2 regions of the Comamonas sp. Tr-654 genome follow, and region 2 is predicted to be linked to the other one. Evidence: predicted binding sites of a transcription regulator. Region 2 holds the regulator's gene; the other holds the start of a gene.
What was found. Region 2 encodes HrcA, which represses chaperone genes, less so after heat shock. Its sites were predicted from a motif close to TTAGCACTCNNNNNNNNNGAGTGCTAA; they were not measured.
Positions count from the first base shown of each region.

Region 1: rpoH (RNA polymerase sigma factor RpoH) is a predicted target of HrcA. The motif match lies at 1,500-1,526, and genes of this name have one in related genera.

Region 1 is NZ_VWWQ01000002.1:663,061-670,766, reverse strand. It holds gene F3J24_RS08715 (tripartite tricarboxylate transporter substrate binding protein) at 1-408, shown strand, start outside; partial or broken gene F3J24_RS25145 (LysR family transcriptional regulator) at 459-599, shown strand; gene F3J24_RS08710 (LysR substrate-binding domain-containing protein) at 687-1,379, shown strand; gene rpoH (RNA polymerase sigma factor RpoH) at 1,558-2,502, shown strand; gene F3J24_RS08700 (tripartite tricarboxylate transporter substrate binding protein) at 2,645-3,643, shown strand; gene F3J24_RS08695 (sterol desaturase family protein) at 3,856-4,599, shown strand; gene F3J24_RS08690 (fatty acid desaturase) at 4,600-5,520, shown strand; gene F3J24_RS08685 (iron-containing redox enzyme family protein) at 5,538-7,472, shown strand; gene F3J24_RS08680 (hypothetical protein) at 7,504-7,706, shown strand, end outside.
Region 2 is NZ_VWWQ01000003.1:418,895-426,600, forward strand. It holds gene F3J24_RS11560 (CHASE2 domain-containing protein) at 1-1,277, shown strand, start outside; tRNA gene F3J24_RS11565 (tRNA-Arg) at 1,358-1,434, opposite strand; tRNA gene F3J24_RS11570 (tRNA-Ile) at 1,552-1,628, opposite strand; gene hrcA (heat-inducible transcriptional repressor HrcA) at 1,681-2,688, opposite strand; gene F3J24_RS11580 (NAD kinase) at 2,718-3,617, shown strand; gene recN (DNA repair protein RecN) at 3,620-5,377, shown strand; gene rapZ (RNase adapter RapZ) at 5,382-6,305, shown strand; gene F3J24_RS11595 (winged helix-turn-helix domain-containing protein) at 6,335-7,018, shown strand; gene creC (two-component system sensor histidine kinase CreC) at 7,024-7,706, shown strand, end outside.

The DNA of each region.
Region 1 (7,706 bases), on a different contig from region 2:
CCCGCTCTTTCCGATCTGCTCGGTGGTCAGATCAATGCCATGATTGACACTGTTCCTGCCGCACAAAGCCAGATCAAGGCAGGCAAGCTCCGGGCCCTGGCCACTACGACCAAAGAACGCGTCGCCTCGGTTCCGGACATTGCTACGGTGGTGGAAGCCGGATTTCCAGACATGCAGGTCAGCTCCATGTTTGCGCTCTCGGCTCCTGCAGGAACGCCAGTTGCAGTCATTCAGAAGATCAATTCAGCGCTGAAAGTGGTTCTGTCCAAGCAGGATGTCAAGGACTCCATGCTCGCCCAGGGAGCCATTGCCACCTACAACACGCCTGAAGAGTCGACCAAGATCATCAACGCCGAGTACGCCAAGTGGGCCAAATTGATCAAAGACAGCGACATCAAGGCTGAATAAGCGCGGATGGCGGAGCTGCAAAAAGCTGCCGCTCCGCTACCTATACTGCCGTGGTGGAAGCCAATCTATCAACCAAAGACCTGAGGGCGGTGGTCGCTCTGAGCCAGACCAAGAGCTTTGGCCAAGCCGCCCTCCAGGTTCACCTCTCGCAGTCCGCACTGTCGGCCCTGATTGCGCGTGTAGAAGCCCAGATCGGAGCCAGACTGTTTGAGCGCACCACTCGCGCCGTCGAGCTGACCGATGCGGGCCATGTCTTTATCGCCCATGCCCAGGAGATCTTGCGCGATACGCAACGTGCCTTGCGCGCCGTGACGGACACCGTACAGCTCAGAACTGGTTCGGTGACGGTTGCCGCACTTCCCTCTCTGGCTGCCTCGCTGCTGCCAAAGGTCTTTGCCGAATTCACGCGGATTCACCCCGGGGTGCGCCTTGCCTTGCTTGATACATTGTCGGGCCCAGCGTTTGATCTCGTTCGTGATGGCAAGGTCGACTTTGCACTCACTGCAGCCGATCCCAAACAGGAAGACCTCGCCTATGAGCAACTGATGGAGGACCAGTTCTTTCTGATCTGTCCCGATGACCATCCTCTATCCAAGCAGGCAGGTCCCGTCCCTATCGAGAGCACTCTGGACTACCCGCATGTCTCCATGCCCAGCTCTGCTAGCGTGCGTCAGTACATTGATGCGGATCTGCTCTCAAAAGGGCTTTACTTTGCTCCTGTCTTTGAAGTTGACCATATTGCAACCATCGGTGCCCTGGTCAGTGCGGGCCTGGGCATCAGCGCACTCCCCGAAACAGCCATATCCCTGCTACAGGCCGACCGCCTTGCGCAGATTCCTTTGTCGGCCCCTGGAATTCAACGTCCTTTGGGCATAGTGATGCGCCGCCACGCACCTCGAAGCTCGGCGGCTAGGAAATTAGAGACATTAATCAGAGCGAGCCTGCACAACCTGGCCTCTCATTCCAGCTAGAGCACTGCTACGGATGCCGGAAAAGGCAGGGGGTCGAATGGAATGTAAAAAATCCTCCACGAATCGACACAAGCTGCCTGCGCCATCAGAAAACCAACAAAAGCTGTGGGAACTTTGTCTTTAGCACTCTCTCTAACGGAGTGCTAATATGAAGATCATGGAAGAAAGGAAACCTGCAATGAAAACTGCCTCCGGCTCCATTGCTACTGCCTTGGCGCCCGCGAACCCCTGGGCGCTGGTACCTCCGCTGGGCAACCTGGATGCCTATATCTCGGCGGTCAATCGTATGCCAATGCTCACCCTTGAGGAAGAGCAGGACTACGCTCGCAAGCTCAAAGAACACAATGATCTGGACGCCGCCGGGCGCCTGGTGATGTCTCACCTGCGTCTGGTCGTCTCAATCTCGCGCCAGTACCTGGGCTATGGCCTGCCTCATGGCGACCTGATTCAGGAAGGCAATGTGGGCCTGATGAAGGCTGTGAAACGCTTCGACCCTGATCAGGGCGTGCGTCTGGTCAGCTACGCCATGCACTGGATCAAGGCGGAAATCCACGAATACATTCTGAAGAACTGGCGCATGGTCAAGGTCGCCACGACCAAGGCACAGCGCAAGCTGTTCTTCAATCTGCGCTCGATGAAGCATGAGCTGAAGTCCGATGCCGCCATGGCCGACGATGAGCTGGCCCTGCGCGAGACCCTGACCTCGAACGAAATTGACGCTGTCGCTGCCAAGCTCAACGTCAAGCGCGAGGAAGTCATCGAGATGGAAACCCGTCTGGCCGGCGGTGATGTGCTGCTGGATCCCTCTCCCAGCGACGACGGAGAGCAGGCTTTCGGTCCCATCGGCTACCTGGCCGATGCCAGCCACGAGCCTACCGCCATGCTCGAATCGCGCCAGCGCGATCATCTGGCGACCGATGGTCTGGTCATGGCCCTGGAGGGCCTGGATGACCGCAGCCGCCGCATCGTTGAAGAACGCTGGCTCAAGGTCAATGACGACGGCTCCGGCGGCATGACGCTGCATGAGCTGGCTGCCGAATATGGCGTGAGCGCCGAGCGCATTCGCCAGATTGAAGTAGCTGCCATGAAAAAGATGAAAAAAGCGCTGGCCGAGTTTGCGTAAACGCCAACTTGCGCACCAGGGCCTTAAAAGGCTGAAATGCTGAACCTCAAACCCGGATAATTTCCGGGTTTTTTATTTTTCGGAATCGATGCATGTTCTCATGCACAGCGATCACCCATCAAAAATTCAAAAGAGACCTGCCATGCCTATTCGCACTTCGCAAATTCTGAAGAATCTGTCCCGCCGCAGCCTGATTGCTGCAGGCGTCGCCATGATGGTGACTGCCATGGCTCCGGCCGCCGTGGCGGCTGACAACTGGCCCGACAAGCCCCTGCACCTGATCGTGGGCTTTCCCGCCGGCTCCTCACCCGATCTGAGCGCGCGCGCACTGGCCGAGCCGCTGGAAAAAAAGCTGGGCCAGACCATCATCGTGGAAAACCGTGTGGGCGCTGGCGGCAATATCGCCGGTGAATATGTGGCCAAGGCCGACGGCTACACCTTCAGCGTGATGATCAACGGCAATATGACCATTGCCAAGATGCTCAACCCCGCTGTGCGCTACGACCCCATCAAGGATCTGCAGCCCGTGAGCCTGATCGGCGTGGCGCCGCTGGTACTGGTGGCGCCGTCATCGGCCCCGCAAGGCAAGGCCTTCATGGAAGCGGCCGCCAAGGCGGGCGACAAATGGAGCTATGGCTCTCCCGGCGTCGGCACCGTGGGCCATCTGGGCATGGAATTGCTCAAGAGCCGCTCGGCCATCAAGGCCGTGCATGTGCCCTATACCGGCTACCCACAGGTGTTCAACGGCATTCAGGGCGGCGACCTGAAGCTGTCCATGCTGCCTCCGGCACTGGCCATGGCGCAGATTCAGGCCGGCAAGCTGCATGGCATTGGCGTGACCTCTGCCGCACGCAGTCCGCTGGCTCCCGGCCTGCCCAGCCTCAAGGAACTCGGCGTCAACAACTTCGACCTGGAGATCTGGAACGCCGTGGCAGCACCCAAGTCCATGCCCAAGGCCCATGTGGACAAGCTGGCGGCAGCCGTCAGCGACATCGTGCGCACGCCAGAAATGCGCCAGAAGCTGTCCATGCAAGGCTGGCAAGCCGTGGGCAGTTCGCCCGAAGGCCTGAGCAACCGCATCCAGCAGGATGTGAAGGCGCTGGGCACCATCATTCGCGAGCAGGGCATCACGGCGCAGTGACGTCTCTCTGAGCCGCTGCGCGGCTTCCGACCGCGCTGCTGCGGAGGCGGCCTTTGCTCGCCCTCCCGTTGATGCTGCATGCTGATGCACCTTTGGGTATCGGCTGAAGCTACTGCGGCGTCCTTTATCATGCGCCCGACAGGCATGGGTTTACGCTATGCCGTCGGGCGCATTATTGTTTCTGGGACAGCGCCACCGCTTTTGGAGCCTTCATGGACGCTGGTACCTGGTTCACACAGCTCAATGCCTGGCAAGTCATGGCTTTGGGTCTGGTTTTTTTCGGGGGTATTTATCTGCTGGGCGGCCTGCTCATGGGCGCTCTGACAGCATTTCTCACCCGAGCGGGCATCGGCAGACCACTGGATACGCGCCAGCTCAAGCCCGATCAATTGCAGCGCGAATGGCGCCAGTCCTTTCATTCCATTCTGATCTTCGGCATAGGCATGATCGTCCCCTGGGGCTTGCTGCAGCTGGGCTGGGCGCAGCTCTCACCTACGGCCAGCGCCGGACGCATTGCTATGGAGATCTTTGCGCTGCTGATCTGGAACGATGTGCACTTCTGGATCAACCATCGCCTGCTGCACACGCGCCGCCTGGTGCGCTATCACGGTGACCATCATCGCTCCGTGGTGACCACGCCCTGGTCCACCTACAGCTTCCACCCCATCGAGGCGCTGATGCTGGGCAACATCATCTTGCTGCCCATGCTGGTGCATGACTTCTACTTCTGGTCGCTGGCCTCGGTACCGGTACTGAGCCTGATCCTCAATCTGATCGGCCATTCCAACTACGATTTTTTCCCCAAGGTCTCCGACACGCACCCACTGGCTGCCAGCCGCCGTCACCATCTGCATCACGCACGCCCTGCCGGCAACTATGGCTTTGCACTGGCCTTCATGGACCAGATCATGCGAACGCGGGTCACGGACAGCGTTCCCCAAAGCCCTCGTCGCTGAATGAGCAGGCGCCGCTATCCCGCCCTGCGTCATTGGCGCGACTGGCAATCCGTCTTCTACATGCTGCTGCTGCCGCTGCTGGTATGGTGGCAATGGACGCAGGGCTTCAGCTTCATTCTCTACGGCATCGAGCTGTTTCTGACCCTGGGTGTGGGAGTGATCCACCACAACCACACCCATGCGCGCATGTGGCGGGGGCGCTGGACCAACCGCCTCACCGATTACTGGCTGACCCTGCTGCAAGGCCATCCGACCTTTGTGTTCTGGCCCGCCCATGTGGCCAACCACCACCGCTTTCGCCACGGACCGCGTGATCTGGCACGCACCTACCGGCCTGAGTGGGGCGGCGATACCAATCATCTGTGGGGCTACCTGATTCACCCGGTGCAGGCGGCTTTCGTGCTGTATCCGCTGTTCTTTCGCTGGCTGAACAATCTACGTCTTCGCTGGCCCGGAACGTTTCGCTACTGCATGGGGCAATACCTGCTCTGGCTGGGCAGCTGGGGCTTTTTTCTCTGGCTGGACTGGCAGAAGGCCCTGATTTTCATCATCGTTCCGCAGCTGCACGGCCTGCACTGGCTGCTGGCCACCAACTATCTGCAGCATGCCCACGCCGATGGAAGGCCGACGACCAGAGCACAGCGCAATACCCCGGGTATCGAACTGAACTACGCACGCAACTTTGAAGGCCTGGTCAACCCCCTGCTTTTTAATATTGGCCTGCACACCGCGCACCATGAATGCCCGCATGCCCACTGGTCCGAACTCAGCGGACTGCATGAGCGCATTTACCGCCAACGGGTCACTCCTGCATTGAATGAAGGTGGCCTGCTGCCCTATATGGGACGCGTGTTTGTATTGGGTCTGGTCTGGCCTGCGGCAAGAACCGAGCCGCAGATGCCGCCCGACGCTGTGAAGTAAAAACCTGTTGAGGATCTATGCCTGTCGCCTATTCCAAGGTCTATCTGCAATCTGCCGGCATGTTTCTGCCTGGCGCCCCGGTGGACAACGCTGGCATGGATGCGTTTGTCGCACCGCTGAACCGCATCTCCGAGCGGATCAAGCGCCGCATCCTGGCCGAGAACGGCATCCAGACTCGTCACTACGCCATTGATGGTGAGGGCCAGACAGTATTCAGCAACGCCCGCATGGCCGCCGGCGCTATCGAGGAGACCCTGGCCCTGGCTGGCAAAAAGCTCTCTGACATCGGCTTTCTGTCCAGTGGCTCCTCGGGAGGCGATGCGCTGATGCCCGGCTTTGCCAGCATGATTCAGGGCGAGATGGCCGCCCCGCCCATGGAAACGCTGTCCGTGCATGGCGTCTGCGCCGCCAGTGTGGGCGCCATGCAGGCCGCAGCCATGGCCGTGGAAAGCGGCGCCCACGCGCTGGCCCTGTCGGTGGCCAGCGAAATGCCCTCGCGTCTGTTCAAGCGTTCACGCTTTGCGGCCCAGGGCTATGACACCGACTTTGACGCCCACTTTCTGCGCTGGATGCTCTCCGACGGCGCAGGCGCCGTGTTGCTGGGCGGCCCCAAGGCCCTGCCTCAGGCCAACGGACTGCGCCTCAAGCTCAAGTGGACGCACCAGCGCAGCTTTGCCGGCGACTACCCCGTGTGCATGCAGCTGGGCATGACGGCCGATCGCGGCAAAAGCCATCTGGACTTCCCCGCCTGGAGCGATGCCGAGGCCGCAGGCGCTCTGGCACTGCGCCAGGACATTCGCTTGCTGCCGCATCTGTTCGATGTCTGCATTCACGAATATGCAGCCCTGGCCCACCAGGGCTGGGTGCCCGAACGCGGCATCGACCACTTTCTCTGCCACTACTCGTCCGAGCGCTTCATCCCCGTGGTCGACGAGCTGCTGGGCAAGGCCCAGCTCAACATTCCACGCGAGCGCTGGTGGAGCAACCTGGCTTGGCGCGGCAACACGGGTGCCGCCTCCATCTTCATCATGATGTCGGAGTTTCTGCAAAAACAGGGCGAGCGCCTGAAAGCCGGCGACACCGTGCTCTGCTTCATCCCCGAGTCGGGCCGCTTCACCGCAGGCTATATGCTATGGGAAGTAGAGCTGGATACGCATACGCAGAAAGCGATTGAGGCCAATTTCCCTCAAAAATCCGTGCAGACTGCGACGCAAGCGAATGACGCGCTTCCCGATGTTTCGAGCATCTCCGCACCGCATGACCCGGCCACCGCTCCAGCGCAGCTGGCTCCCTTGCTGACCGAGCTGGCCAGCATCTGGCAGGACTACCGCAGCAATGTCTGGCGCACTCCCCTGCTCCAGCGCATGCGCACGCGCCAATTGCAGATCACCGACTATCTGCGCTGGATGAGCCACTGGATTCCCCAGGTGCGCGAAGGCAGTCTGTGGATGCGAGAAGGCGCGGCCTCGCTGACCGGAGACTACGCCACGCTGGCCTCGCTGATCGACCTGCATGCAGGTGAGGAGCAGAACGACTTCAAGATTCTGCACAGCGACTATCTGAAAGCCGGCGGCACCGAGACCGACATCAACCGTCTGCATCGCAACCCCGGCGGCGAAGCACTCAATGCTTATCTGCACAGCCTGGCTGCCACGCCCAACCCGATCGGCCTGCTGGGCGCCATCTACATCATCGAAGGCACGGGTCAGCGTATCGTTCCGAGCCTGCTGCCCCTGCTGCGCCAGAGCCTGCCGCTGCCGCCCGATGCCTTCCGCTTTCTCGAGTACCACGGCGCCAACGACGAGAACCATCTGGAGCGCTGGCTGCTGGCCGTGCAGATGGCACTGGAGCTGGACAGCGAAGGCACGGCCCAGCAGGCCATACTGCAGACCGCACGCAACACCGCAGCCATGTACCTGATGCAGTTTCAGCATGTGCTGACCGAGCGATAACCAGAAACAGCAGAAAGCACCGCGAGGAGCCATGAAGAACGAATTCAACGACCATGTCTGGGACGAGCGCGACCCCAGTCCCTGGCTGGCGCTCTACCTCGACCAGAGCACGCCTCTGCCCGATGACGTCAAGGCCGCCTGGCTGCGCGACTGCAGCAGCAGCTCGCGCCAGTTCTTTCTGCCCGCCATGCGGCCGCTGGCGCGGCTATCCATGATCATCATTCAGGCACTGAA
Region 2 (7,706 bases):
CAGAGCCCGCCGCAGCGCTGCTGAGCCTGGCGCTTGCCTACCCGCTGTGGAGCTGGCTGCGCCTGCGCGCCGCAACACGCTTTCTGGCGCTGGAGCTGCGCGATCTGCAGGACCAGGGGCTGCCGACTGCCAGCCACAGTGCACTCAAGGGAGATGCCCTGGATCAGCGCATCTCGGCCGTGGAGCAGGCCTCGCGCCAGCTGCGCTCCCTGCATCACTTCGTGAGCGAAAGCCTGCGCCAGCTGCCATCCGCCACCTTTGTCTGCGGCCGCAACGGACTGGTGCTGCTGGCCAATACCGCAGCCCACCACTATGTCGAAAGCCTGGGCCGCAACCTGCAGCAAGGCGACGACCTGATCTTGCTGCTGGCTGAACTCCGCCACGCCGCCAGTGACGAGGAACACGCTGCCAGAGCGCCCAACGCCAACGCCCCCCTTCTGACCCGCAGCGCCATGCAAAATGCCACGCTGCCGCGTCAAAGCGAGGGGCGCGACTCACAGGGTCGCCACCTGATGCTGCTGAGCCAGACCTTCGAGGCACCGCCCACCTCGGGCTGGCTCATCACCCTGGTCGATATCAGCGACCTGCGCAGCGCACAGGCCCAGCGCGACCAGGCCATGCAGTTCATCTCCCACGATATCCGCGCACCCATTGGCTCCATCATCACCTTGCTGGAGATGCAGCGCACGGGCAAGCGCATCGAGTCGGAGGAGGCCCTCTTCGCCCGCATAGAGGGCTACGCCCAGTCGTCCCTGCAACTGGCTGACGACTTTGTGCATCTGGCCAGAGCCCAGCGGCAGCAATACCGCAGCGAGATTGTGGACCTGGGCCTGCTGGCGGATCAGGCCGTCTCGGACTGCTGGACCCAGGCCAGCCAGCAGAACATGCAACTGGCGTTCGAGCTGCCGGATACCGAAGCCTGCGTGCACGGCGACCCCGGTCTGCTGCACCGCGCGGTCATCAACTTGCTGACCAACGCCATCAAGTACGGCAAGCCGCAGGATGCGGATACCGGCGCGGTGATCGATATCCGTATCGTCGAGCAGGGCAGCTACTGGGGCATTGCCGTGCGCGATCACGGCCCCGGCATGGATGAGGAGTCACTAGCCAGACTCAGCCAGCCCTTTGAACGTCTGCAGCAGCACCAGCGCATGGACGGCGTAGGCCTGGGCTTGGCCTTCACACGCACCGTGGCACAGCGCCATGGCGGCAGTCTGCAGATCAGCAGCCAGCCTGGCCAGGGCAGCACCTTCAGCCTGCTGATCCCCAAGGCCTGAGGGCATCTGAAAACCGGGCAACCCCAGATCCGGAAACGAAAAAGCCTCAGAACTTTGCAGTTCTGAGGCTTGACGTTTTGTGGTGCGGCTGGCAGGAATCGAACCCACGACCCCTTGGTTCGTAGCCAAGTACTCTATCCAGCTGAGCTACAGCCGCAACAGGGTTGTATTCTAGCAGAGCAGAAACAGCCGCCAGATCAAATCTGGCAAATTTTCCGCGTTTGGCCAAAGAAAAAGCCTGCCATCGATGAAGACAGCAGGCTTTCGTGCAGCTTGGTAGGGCGTGGCGGACTTGAACCGACGACCAAAGGATTATGAGTCCTCTGCTCTAACCAACTGAGCTAACGCCCCAACACTGACAACAGCCGTGGCTGCCACCAGAAAAACTTCGCCATTGTAGGGCCTAACGCTTGTGACTCAGAGCATTGCTCACCAGTTTGGATGTGATATCGACAATCTGGATCATCTTGTCGTAGTGCATACGCGTAGGGCCGATCACCCCCAGAGTGCCTACCACCTTGCCGTCAAGTTCATAGGGGGCGCTCACTACGGAGAGATCTTCAAACGGTACGGTCTGGCTCTCGCCACCGATATAGATGCGCACGCCATCGGCCTGATTGGAGAAGTCCAGCAGCCTGAGAATCTGCGTTTTCTGCTCGAACAGGTCGAAAGCACGGCGCAGATTGCCCATGTCGCTGGAAAAATCACTCACCGACAGCAGATTGCGTTCGCCGGCGATCACCACATCCTCACGATCATGGTGGCTCATGACTTCGGCGCCGACATTCACCGCCGCCTGCATGAGGCTGGCAACCTGGCCCCGCAATTGCTCCACCTCGGTTTGCAGCCGCGCACGCACCTCCTCCATTGTCAAACCGGCGTAATGGTGATTGAGGAAATTCGAGGCTTCTATCAGTTGCGAGGACTCGTAATCCACATCCGTGAAGATCACGCGGTTTTGCACATCGCCTTCGGGCGAGACGATGATGACCAGAAAGCGCCGCTCCGACAGGCGCACGAACTCGATATGCTTGAAGACGGAGCTGCGACGCGGCACCATGACCACGCCCACGAACTGGGAGAGGTTGGACAGCAGGTTGGCCGCATTGGCGATCACCTTCTGCGGCTGTTCGGGCATCAGGCCGGGCGTTACAAGATCGGAGCGATCCACTGTCAGCATGGTGTCGACAAACAGGCGGTATCCCCTGGCTGTCGGCACGCGGCCTGCCGATGTGTGAGGGCTGATGATCAGGCCCATCTCTTCCAGGTCGGCCATCACGTTGCGTATGGTGGCAGGCGACAATTCAAGCCCGGATGCACGTGAAAGAGTGCGCGAGCCGACTGGTTGACCGTCAGCGATGTAACGCTCGATCAGCGCTTTGAGCAATAACTTGGCACGTTCGTCGAGCATGATTTCATTTTAATGATGTAATTTCCCAGATGACATCCACGTTCCACCATATTGCCCTGATCGGCAAGTACCACACACCGGCAGCAGGGGTTCCCTCCGATGCGGCCAGCGAAGCACTGCAACGGATTGCCGGTTATGTGCGCAGCATGGGTTGTGAGGTGATTCTGGATACCCAGTCAGCCATCTATGCGGGCCTGCCCGATTACCCGAGCATGGACGTGGATGGCCTGGGCAAGCATTGCGACCTCGGCCTGGTAGTGGGCGGTGACGGCACCATGCTGGGCGTGTGCCGCCATCTGGCGCGCTATGGCACACCGCTGGTTGGCATCAACCAGGGCCGCCTCGGGTTTGTCACCGACATTGCTCTGGATGAATTTGAAGCCTCCATCACGCCCATCCTCCAGGGCGAGTACGAGGAAGACGAACGCACGCTGATGAATGCTCGTGTCATGCGCGACGGCCAGTGCGTGTTTGAAGCCCAGGCCATGAATGACGTGGTGGTCAACCGTGGCTCAACCTCGGGCATGGTGGAGTTGCGCATCGAGGTCGGCGGCAGCTTTGTCTCCAACCAGCGCGCCGACGGATTGATCGTGGCCACCCCCACGGGCTCCACTGCCTATGCGCTCTCGGCCGGCGGCCCCATGCTGCACCCCTCGATTCCAGCCTGGGTGATGGTGCCCATCGCGCCGCACAACCTCTCCAACCGCCCCATCGTGCTCTCGGACGCACAGGAGGTGACTATCGAGGTGGTGGGCGGCCGTGGCGATGCCAGCGCGAACTTTGACATGCAGTCCCTGAAATCACTGCAGCATGGCGACCGCATCCTGGTGACCCGCGCCGATCACAGCGTGCACTTTCTGCACCCCAAGGGCTGGAACTACTTCGACACCCTGCGCAAAAAGCTGGGCTGGAACGAGGGAGGCGTCTGACCATGGCCTTGAAGCGCATCGTCCTGCGGGACTTTGTGATTGTCCAGTCACTCGACCTGGACTGGCAGACCGGCTTCACGGTGCTGACCGGCGAAACCGGCGCCGGTAAATCCATCATGCTCGACGCCCTGCAGTTGGTGCTGGGCGCACGCGCCGATGCGCAGGTGGTACGCGAAGGCTGCCCCCAGGCCGATATCTGCGCCGAGTTCGACTGCCCCCCCCACATTCACGAATGGCTGGAAGAGTCGGGGTTTGCGCAGGAGCAGGATTTGCTGCTGCGCCGCGTCATAGACAGCCTGGGCCGCAGCCGCGCCTGGATCAATGGCTCGCCCGCCACGGCCACACAGCTGCGCCACCTGGGCGATCAGCTGATCGACATTCATGGCCAGCATGCTTGGCAAAGCTTGACCCGGCCGGACGCGGCACGCGCCATGCTGGATACCTACGGCGGTATTGAAACCGCCCAGCTCAAGTCGCTGTGGCAAGACTGGCGCCAGAGCCATCAGGCTCTGGAGCAGGCTCTCTCGGCCCAGGACAATCTGCAGCGCGAACGCGAGCGACTGCAATGGCAGATATCCGAGCTGGACAAGCTGTCGCCGCGCGCCGAAGAATGGGATGAGCTCAACGCCCAGCACACGCGCCTGTCGCACGCGCAGACCTTGATGGACTCGGCCCAGTCATGCCTCCAGCTGCTGGAAGATGACGATGCAGGAGCGGCCACCCCATTGGGCAGAGCCCACCACCTGCTGCAGGACCAGGAGCATCTGGAGCCCGAGTTTCAGAGCATTGCCGACGTGCTCGGCTCCTGTGTGGCCCAGTTGCACGATGCCCGCCACTCGCTGCAAGCCTATCTGCGCCGCGCCGATCTGGACCCCGAGCTGCTGGCCGATCTCGACGAACGCCTGTCGCTGTGGATGCAGTTGGCTCGCCGCTACAAGCGCACGCCCGAAGAGTTACCCGCTCTGCTCGAAGGCTGGAAGCAGGAGCTGCACCAACTGGATGCCGCCGTCGATGTCGAGGGTCTACGCGCCAGAGAGCAGGCTGCCCAGCTCAAATATCAGGCCGAGGCGCGCAAAATTTCGCAGCAGCGCACCCTGGCTGCTCCACGCCTGTCACGCGCCATCACCCAGTCCATGCAAAGCCTGGGCATGAAGGGGGGCCGTTTCGAAGTGCAGCTGGAGCATGCCGAAGCCGCCAGCCCTGCCGGCACGGACGGGATCACCTTTCTCGTGGCCGGCCATACCGGCGCCACGCCCAAACCCGTGGCCAAGGTGGCATCAGGCGGCGAGCTGTCGCGCATCTCGCTGGCCATTGCCGTAACCACCAGCGAGCTGGGCCAGGCCGGAACCTTGATCTTTGACGAGGTGGACTCCGGCGTGGGCGGAGCCGTGGCCGAAACCGTGGGCCGCCTCATGCACTCTCTGGGCGGGTCGCGCCAGGTGCTGGCCGTCACCCACCTGCCCCAGGTCGCTGCCTACGCAGACCAGCATTACCGGGTGACCAAGCGCCCCAAGTCCAACACCACCATCAGCAGCGTGGACCCGCTGGCGGGCGAAGAACGCGAGATGGAAATGGCCCGCATGCTGGGCGGCGAGCACCTGTCCGAAGCAACCATGGCCCATGCCAGAGAAATGCTGGCCATGGCAAGATTACCTGCAAAGCAGGCCGCCAACAGCGCCCTGCGTTCATCGGCCACCCCGGCCCGAAGTGCCAAGGCCAGCACGGCAGCCCGCAAGAGCGGCAAAGTCAGAGGAGTTTGAAATCATGTCCATGGAGATTGTTCTGATCAGCGGCATGTCCGGATCGGGCAAATCCGTTGCGCTGCACGCGCTGGAAGATGCTGGCTACTACTGCGTCGACAACCTGCCCCCGGAATTGCTGCAGTCCTTTGTGGAGCTCAAGCTCAACCATCAGGACGAGAAAGTGGCCATTGCCATGGATGCACGCAGCGCCAAGGGCCTGCCCCAGCTGCCCGATCAGTTGCATCGCCTGAAAAAGCAGGGGCTGATGCCGCGCATGATTTTTCTCGACGCCGACAGCAGCACGCTGATCAGGCGCTTTTCGGAAACCCGCAGGCGTCACCCCCTGTCCCCCGGCTCCCTGACCAACGAGCGCCAGGCACTGGAGCTCGATATCGAAAAGGAGCGGGAGCTGCTGGGCCTGCTGCGCGACCGCTCCATCGTCATCGACACCGGTGACCTCAAGTCGGCGCAGCTGCAAAGCTATATCAAGCAGATCATCGAAGCACCGGCAGGACAGATGACGCTGATGTTCCAGTCCTTTGGATTCAAGCACAGCATGCCCATCGACTCGGACTATGTATTTGACGTGCGCATGCTGCCCAACCCCTTCTACGACAAGGAACTGCGTGCCTTGACGGGCCTGGACAAGCCGGTTTCCGACTATCTGGGCGCCCTGCCCGAGGTGCAGCAGATGCAGCTGGACATACAGCAGTTCCTCGAACGCTGGCTGCCGCTGCTGGCCAGAGACCATCGCAGTTACGTCACCGTGGGCATAGGCTGCACGGGCGGGCAGCATCGCTCGGTCTTTCTCGTCGAAGCTCTTGCCCGGCACTTCGAGAAGCAGTGGCCCACCGTGCGCCGCCACCGCTCACTGGATTTCCGCGACAAGTTCATCCAGGTCTCTCAACAGTTCCTGGCCCCGGAAGCCGTCCACCCGATCAGCTGACCCGCATGCTCAGCCCTCAGACGCCAGCCATGCATGTGCTGCTGCTCGAAGACGACCCGGCCATTGCACGAACGGTTTGCTACGCACTGGAGCGCGAGGGCATTGCCGTCACCCACAGCCTGCTGATCGCCGATGCGCGCCAGCAATGGAGCAGGACAGCGTTTGACGTGCTTCTCATGGACGTTGGCCTGCCCGACGGCAACGGCCTGGACTGGTGCCGCGAGCTACGCTCTGCCGGCTCGATTGTTCCGGTACTGGTGCTCAGCGCCAGAGGCGAGGAGATGGACAAGGTTCTGGGCCTGGAACTGGGCGCGGACGACTATCTGACCAAGCCCTTCAGCCCGCGCGAACTGCTGGCGCGCACCCGCGCCCTGCTGCGCCGCTCCAGGCAATTTCAGCCTGCAGCGCCCGCCCAGCTTGCGAAGGCTCTTCAAATAGATGAGCAAGGCCAACGGGCTCTGATCCACAGCAAGGCGCTGGATCTGACCAGGCGCGAGTATCAGCTGCTGCAGAGCCTGGTCAACGCAGCGGGCCGCATACTGAGCCGCGACGCCTTGCTGGAGCAAATCTGGGGCCTGGACAGCGAGAGCACGGACCGCACGGTGGACACCCATATCAAGACCCTGCGCGCCAAACTGCGCGAGCGCTTGCCCGATCAGGAGCTCATCGTCACCCACCGCGGTCTGGGCTACAGCCTGAACCAGCCCGGATAGCCGGTATGCGTCTGGGCCTGCGTCTCTTCTTTGCCTTCTTCCTGATCAACGGCCTGGCCGCCTTTTTTGTGCTGCGCGTCTTCATGGTGGAGATCAAGCCCAGCGTGCGCAAGGTGACCGAGGACACGCTGGTGGAGACCGCCTATGCACTGGCCACCCTGGCCAGTGCCGACATGGAAAAAGGCCTGCTGCAAGCAGGCGCGGACAGCTCCTTTGCCACCCAACTGCAGGGCTACACGCAAAAGCCGATACAGGCCTGGATCTGGGACACACGCAAGACCACGCTGGATCTGCGCATCACCGTCACCGACGCCCGGGGCATGGTGCTGTTCGACTCTCAGGGCAAGGACCAGGGCGCCGACTACTCGCGCTGGCGTGATGTCTATCTGACGTTGCGCGGCGAGTATGGCGCGCGCACCACGCGCGCCGTCAAGGAGGACGAATCCAGCAGCGTCATGTATGTCTCGGCGCCCATCATGGTGGACGGCCAGATTGCCGGGGTGCTGACCGCCTCCAAGCCCTCCAGCTCGGTACAGAAAATCGTCGACAGCGCGGAGCAGAAAATTCTGCGCGGCGGCCTGCTGTTTGTGCTGCTGTCCGCCGCCGTGGGCTGTGCCGTGACTTGGTGGTTTGTGCTTCACGTGCGCCGGCTGCGCAACTATGCGCAGCATGTACAGGCCCCCACGCT